3 regions of the Novimethylophilus sp. genome follow, and region 1 is predicted to be linked to each of the others. Evidence: predicted binding sites of a transcription regulator. Region 1 holds the regulator's gene; each other region holds the start of a gene.
The links. Region 1 encodes sigma-54, which starts transcription at its own class of promoters, with help from an activator protein. Its sites were predicted from a motif close to TGGCACNNTTCCTGCT; they were not measured.
Positions count from the first base shown of each region.

Region 2: a site for sigma-54 is predicted at 1,286-1,301, ahead of VGK14_RS10795 (ANTAR domain-containing response regulator). Genes of this name have one in related genera too.
Region 3: a site for sigma-54 is predicted at 1,263-1,278, ahead of VGK14_RS12255 (TorF family putative porin). Genes of this name have one in related genera too.

Region 1 covers NZ_DASXVH010000013.1:8,757-11,022, forward strand. Annotated here, with positions in the region: gene hprK (HPr(Ser) kinase/phosphatase) at 1-262, opposite strand, end outside; gene hpf (ribosome hibernation-promoting factor, HPF/YfiA family) at 441-767, opposite strand; gene VGK14_RS01135 (RNA polymerase factor sigma-54) at 782-2,224, opposite strand; gene lptB (LPS export ABC transporter ATP-binding protein) at 2,234-2,266, opposite strand, start outside.
Region 2 covers NZ_DASXVH010000073.1:2,772-5,037, forward strand. Annotated here, with positions in the region: gene VGK14_RS10790 (CmpA/NrtA family ABC transporter substrate-binding protein) at 1-518, opposite strand, end outside; gene VGK14_RS10795 (ANTAR domain-containing response regulator) at 678-1,241, opposite strand; gene VGK14_RS10800 (c(7)-type cytochrome triheme domain-containing protein) at 1,560-2,168, opposite strand.
Region 3 covers NZ_DASXVH010000084.1:39,102-41,367, forward strand. Annotated here, with positions in the region: gene atzF (allophanate hydrolase) at 1-470, shown strand, start outside; gene VGK14_RS12250 (allophanate hydrolase-related protein) at 467-868, shown strand; gene VGK14_RS12255 (TorF family putative porin) at 1,325-2,248, shown strand.

The sequences.
Region 1 (2,266 bases):
CCAGGTCGGTGGAAAACAGGTTGGCGATGGCGAATTTCAGTCCGTCATCGTCCAGGCTGCGCAAATAATCCATTTCGGCGCAGCCCAAGACCTGCACCCGGTTGGGATGCACGAAATTCAGATGCCCGATCAGCGCCAGCGAAGGCTTGGTAACGGCTTCGCTGGTGAGCAAATTGCCGCCGCCTTCCTTGCCGGCAACCCACGTCAGCCGCAGCTTGCGGCGGGTATCGCGGTAAAGCTCGGCAACGGTGATCTGGGCCATGTAAGAAGGTTAACCGCCGATGAACGCAGATAAATGCCGATGGCTCAGCAATCGATTTACTATTCGCAGCACAGCGTAAGATGCATGCAAAAAAGGATAGTGATTGTCTGAATAATCTGTTTTATCTGCGTTCATCGGCATTTATCTGCGGTTGAATGCTGTTATGGTTTTTTTAACCTTATTCGGCGTTCTGGTGCTTGACGCCGCCATTGGAGCGGTGGTGGTCGGAAATTTTTTCCTTGAACTTCAGCACCTGACGATCCAGCTTGTCCGCCAGCAAATCGATCGCGCTATACATGTCGCCGTTGCTGCATTCCGCATGCAGGTCGCTGCCGGGAACATGGATGGTGGCTTCGGCTTTCTGCGCCAGCTTTTCCACGGTCAGGGTGACCTTGACGTCGATCACATGGTCGAAATGATTGGTGATGCGCTCCAGTTTGGACTGGACGTAATCGCGCAGCGGCGGAGTGATTTCGAGATGATGTCCGGTCAGGTTCAGGTTCATGATGATGCTCTCCTCTAGATGGTCTTGCGTTGATTGGCAGCGGGTATCTGCAAAGATTCGCGGTATTTGGCGATAGTGCGGCGTGCCACGACGATACCCTGCTGTCCAAGAATGTCGGCAATCTGGTTGTCGGAGAGCGGCTTGCGCGGCTCCTCCGCAGCAACGAATTGCTTGATTAATGCGCGTATGGCGGTGGCCGAACAGGCGCCGCCGGATTCGGTAGCGACATGGCTGCCGAAGAAATATTTGAGTTCATAAACACCGCTCGGTGTAAGCATGTACTTGCGGGTAGTCACCCGCGAAATGGTCGATTCATGCAGGCCAAGCTCGTCGGCGATTTCGCGCAGCACCATGGGACGCATTGCCACGTCGCCATGCTCGAAGAAGTTGCGCTGGCGGTCGACGATCGCCTGGGACACGCGCAATATCGTGGCAAAGCGCTGCTGGATGTTCTTGATGAACCATTTCGCCTCCTGCATTTGCGTGGACAGGTACTGGCTGGAACTGTCGCGGTTGCGGGTGAGAATGTCCGCATACATGCGGTTGATGCGCAATTTGGGCACGGCCTCGCCATTCAGGCTGGCAAGCCACATGCCTTTGACTTTTTTCACCACCACTTCCGGCTGCACGTAGTGGTCGGCTTCGATGCGGGTAAAAGCGGAGCCGGGGCGGGGGTCTAGCCGGGTGATGAGCAGCTGTGCCGCGCGCAGGGTTTCGTCATCGCAGCGCAGGTTTTTTTTCAGGCGTGCATAGTCGCGCGTCGCCAGCAGCGGTAAATGGTTGCGCACGATGAGCAGCCCCATATCCCGCTGCGGAGTATCCTCGGGCTGTGCGAGCAACTGCAACTCCAGGCATTCGGCCAGATTGCGCGCCCCCACGCCGAGCGGGTCGAGATGCTGGACCAGCTTGAGCGCCGTTTGCAGCTCCAGCAGGTCGATTTCCAGTTCGGCGGGCAGCATCTCCGCCAGTTCTTCCAGCGGCTGATCCAGATAGCCGTCTTCGTTGATCGCATCCACCAGCAGCGCGGCCAGCGCCTGATCATGTTCGGACAGCGGCATCATGCGCAATTGCTCCAGCAGGTGCTCGCGCAGCGTGGGCGCGTCCGGCTCCTGGAACAGGTACTCGTTATCGTCGTCGCTGCTGGCGTTGCCGCTGGAAACCTTGTCCCAGCGTTCGCTTTCCACCGAACTGAAATCCGTTTCGGCCGAGTCCGGCGATTCCGGGGTTTCAGCCGGAGCGCCGACCTCGGTATCGACGGTCTGGCTGTCGGTGCCGGTATAGTTCGGCGTCACCGCATCTTCTTCGCTGCCCCGTTCCAGCAGCGGGTTTTCCTGCAGCATCTGCTCCAGTTCCTGCCCCAGTTCCAGCGAAGACAGCTGCAGCAGGCGGATGGACTGCTGCAGCTGCGGGGTGAGCGCCAGGTGCTGCGAAAGGCGAAGTTGTAATGATTGCTTCATGGTCGATGCTTACAGCCGGAAATCCTTGCCGAGGTAAACCTC
Region 2 (2,266 bases), on a different contig from region 1:
TAGTCGCGGTTCTCGTTGTCGATCAGGCGCTTGAGGCTGGCGCCGTCCACCACGCCCCTATCCTTGACCTGGTTCGAGAGCGTAATACCCTGACCGTTATGGTTCAGCGCCATCAGCACCGCCATGTCCTTCTGCGGGCCGCCGATGCCCTGCTGCACGCCATAGACGAGCCCGTACAGCACATGCGCCGCGTCGAGTTCGCCGTTGACCACCTTGTCGCGCACGCCAGCCCAGGAAGCCTCCTTGGACGGCGTGATCTTGATGCCGTACTTCTTGTCGAAGCCCATTTCGGCGGCGACCACGATGGGGGCGCAATCGGTCAAGGGGATGAAGCCAATCTTCACCTCGGTTTTTTCCGGCGCATCCTTGCCGGCCGCCCAGGCCGAAGAGCGCACTTTTTCCGGCACCAGCCCCATCATCGCGGATGCGCCCATCGCAGCCACGCTCATCCTGATGAAATTGCGGCGTTGCGGATTGCTCGGTGCCACTTCCGCGGCGGCATCAGCTTTATCGCTCATTGCATTTCCTTTCGTCGATGTTGAAAACCTGAAAACAAAAAGGCGCCCATTCCCGCGAATCAAAAATCCGCTCAAGAATGGACGCCTTTGTCCGGGAGGGCCACAATGCCCCGTCGTTTACTGCAAAATACAGCCCGCCATTGGGCCGCATTTCAGAATCTAGCTAAGCAGCTGCGCCGCTTCGACCACCTGTCTCGCCACTGCGCCGAGATGTTCGTTCCTGTCCATCGCCAGCTTGCGCAGCGCCTGGTATGCCTGATCCTCGTTAATGTTGCGGCGCTGCATCAGGATGCCTTTTGCACGCTCGATCACCTTGCGCTCGGCCAGCTTGTTATTGGCCGTATCCAGTTGCAAGCGTAATGCCCGGTATTCGTCAAATCTCGCCAGCGCGGCATCCATGATGGGCTTCAGCCGTTCGTTGCTGATGCCGCCCACCACATAGGCGCTGACGCCGGCCCGCGTCGCCGAACGTATCTTCTCGGTATCGCCGTCGTGCGTGAACATCACGATGGGTCGCGGATCGTCGCGGCCCGCCAGGCTGATATGCTCCAGCGTATCGCGGCTCGGCGAATCGATATCGATAATGATGACGTCGGGGTTCAGCTTCGCCACCTCCTTGTTCAAATCCGCCATATCGGAGATATAGGCGATCACCTGGTAGCCCGCTTCCCTCAAGACTTGCTTGAGAGGAATGGCGCGCTCCTGATTTTCATCAACCAGCATCACCCGGATAGTTTTTGACGACTCGAATGTCACGCCACCGTGCTAGCAAGCCTCGTGCCACTGTCGCCACCACCTTGTAATTAATGGATAAACATGATTTACAAGAATACTCGTGCGGGCGCTGAAGCAGTCCGGCTTGCGTAGATATGGTGCCTGCCTGCCAGGCGCGCCTCATGTTGGTGCAGGAGGCTGCGTCTGGCAATCCGGGATAAAAAAGCGGCAGGGATAAGCTGCCGCGGAGTTTTAGCATGGAGATGAGCAAAGCGGGCTCTGCTCGGTGATATTAACGGCAGCATGCGGCTTATGCTTTAACGGTTTTTACCACCAGGCCTTGGTATTGTCGTGAGGCACGCTATGGCAGCGCTCGCAGGAAAAAAAGGTGATGAAGGCCACCCGGTCGTGGCACATGCCGCAGAACTGGCCCTGGAAAATCTTGGTCATGCTGATCTGGTTGGCGCCGGCCTTGGGAATAAAAGGCTTGTCGTGGCAATTGCTGCAGGCCAGCCACATGGTGTGCGACTTGTGCGGAAACTTGACGTAGGGCATATCCCTGGTGTTCTTGAGGATCACGTCCAGATCCAGCACATCCATGGCGCTTTTGCCCTTCAGGTCGGCGCGCGGGCTGATAAAGCCGCTGCGCAACGCGCCCATCCAGTCCACGTAGCCTTTCTTGTCCAGCGGGAAGCCCGCCAGCGATTCGTTGGCTTTTTGCAGTTTCTGATAATCGGGATTTTCCGGATCGTAAAACTTGTTCTGCTCCGGAATCTCCTCGGCGCTGCGGGTTTGCACCTTGGCCGGCAATTTGGAATCCACCGTCGCACCCGGTTTTGCAGCGTCCGCGGCGCACGCTGGGCGTACAAAATCCGAGCCAGCCCAGAAAACCAGGCCAAGCGAGGCCACCAAGCCAGCGAGCGATCGTTTATGCATCGGAAAATAAGCTTCTAAGATAAATTGGGGCAGAATCCATAGTGGGAAGGAATATCAGCAGCGTTACTGCCCTGCGCAAAACAGATGATACTATCCGA
Region 3 (2,266 bases), on a different contig from region 1:
CGTTCCTGGAAACCGCGTGCCTGCTGTACGAGGGACCGTGGGTGGCTGAGCGCTATGCCGCCATCCGCCAGTTCATCGAAACCAAGCCCGATGCCCTGTTCCCGGTGACGCGCCAGATCATCGGCGGCGCCACGCGCTTTTCCGCTGCCGATACCTATGCCGCACTGTATCGCCTCAAGGCGTTGCAGCGGCAGAGTGAAGCAATATGGGACGACATCGAGGTGCTGCTCACCCCCACTGCCGGCACCATCTACACCGTGGCGGAAGTGGAGGCCGAGCCGGTGCGCTGCAACAACAGTCTGGGCTATTACACCAACTTCATGAACCTGCTCGATCTTTCCGCCATTGCGGTGCCCGCCGGCTTCCAGTCGGACCGGCTGCCGTTCGGCGTGACTTTGTGCGCACCGGCATTCAGCGACGCCATGCTGCTCAATCTTGGTGCGCGCATGCAACGCAATCTTGAATCATGACCACGGATGGAATGGTAAAAGTCGCGGTATGCGGCGCGCACATGAGCGGCCTGCCGCTGAATGGACAACTGATCGTCCTAGGCGGCAAGCTGCTCAAGCAGACCACCACCACTCCACACTACCGGCTCTACCAACTGCAGGATTTTGTGCCGCCGCGTCCTGGTCTGGTGCGGATGGCCGAAGGCGGCGCCAAAATCGAGGTAGAGGTATGGGAGCTGCCCTTGCGCCACTACGGTACCTTCGTCGCCGCCATCCCCGCCCCGCTCGGCATCGGTACCCTGGAGCTTGTTGACCACGAATCGGTGCAAGGCTTTTTATGCGAGGCCTATGCCACGACCCAGGCACTCGACATTTCGGCTTATGGCGGCTGGCGCAACTACGTAACCTCCATTTCTTGAGCAGGGATAGTCAAAAAAAGCGCATTGTCGCAATGTGTTTTATAACATTTACGAACATTTACGCAGCCCATGATTTTTTCATTAAATTTCTATCCTGGTTTGTTCTGGCGTGGCAAATGCGCCCTGTAATAGTGCGTACCCACATACCACTTACCAAGTGCTATCGAATATTTCAATATATTGATTTTAATGGATATGGTGGCGATTTCTCATGTCATGGCCGCTATTTTCTCTAGCCAGTCCCATTTTCGCGGCGATTTCTTTTTAAAAATGGCACCACCAGGGTGCAGAAAACCCATAGTGCACTATTTTGAAACCATAAATCATGCAGATTGCTATGTGAAAAAACTTTCCATAACATCATAACCACATGATTTTTATGTTGATATTATTTTGGCATGGGTGTTGCTTATAACTGGATGCTCATTTAGTTTTTTATTAAGAAAGGAAATGCAAATGCGCAAATTTCTAATGATTACCGGTTTGCTTGGCGCGGGATTCACCCTGTCGGCAACCGTCATGGCGGAAGATGCTGCCAAGGCCGCTCCGGCCGAAGCTGCTCCCGCTGCGGCCGCGCCGGCACCGAACTGGACTTTCCCGGGTTCGATTTCCGTAGTGAGCGACTATATCTGGCGCGGCCAAACCCAAACCTGGGGCAAGCCGGCGGCCCAATTGGGTATTGAAGCCGATCATGCTTCCGGCGCCTATGCCGGTTTCTGGGGGTCCAATGTTTCCAGCCATTGGCTGCCGAACGCCAATGTGGAAATGGACTTCTACGGCGGTATCCGCAATTCGTTCGCCACCGATTTCAAGTATGACGTGGGTTTGATTTATGTTTATTACCCGGATGCCAACTTTGACAAGGCTCCGGCATTCCAGCCGCCGCTAGGGAAATATAAGTCTTCCAAGCTCAACACCGCCGAGCTGTACGGTAGCCTGGGCTGGAAATGGTTCTCGGTAAAAGCCGGAACCACGCTGACCAAGTTTTATGGCTGGAATGTTGATAACTCAGGCAGTGCGACCGCGGTAGGTGTGGGCAATGCACCTAGCTTTTTCGGTTCTAGGGCAGGCGTCGATACTAAGGGTAGTACGCGTTATTCCACCTATGTTCAGGGCAATGTCAGCTATGACGTCGCACCGGGGTGGAATGTTGCTGGTGAAATTGGCCATCAAATGATTGCTGACAGTACCGGACTGGATTGGACCTGGTACAAGGTTGGCGCCACCAAAAGCTGGGATGGCGGTTGGTCGGTCAACGGCGCGGTTTCCGGTACTTCCGGTTCAAACGCTTACAGTAACTTTGCATCATTTGACAACGCGAATAACCACAAGGAAATTGACAAGACCAAGTTCCTTCTGACGCTCACCAAGAGCTTCTAAGGGATCGTCGGGTTATTT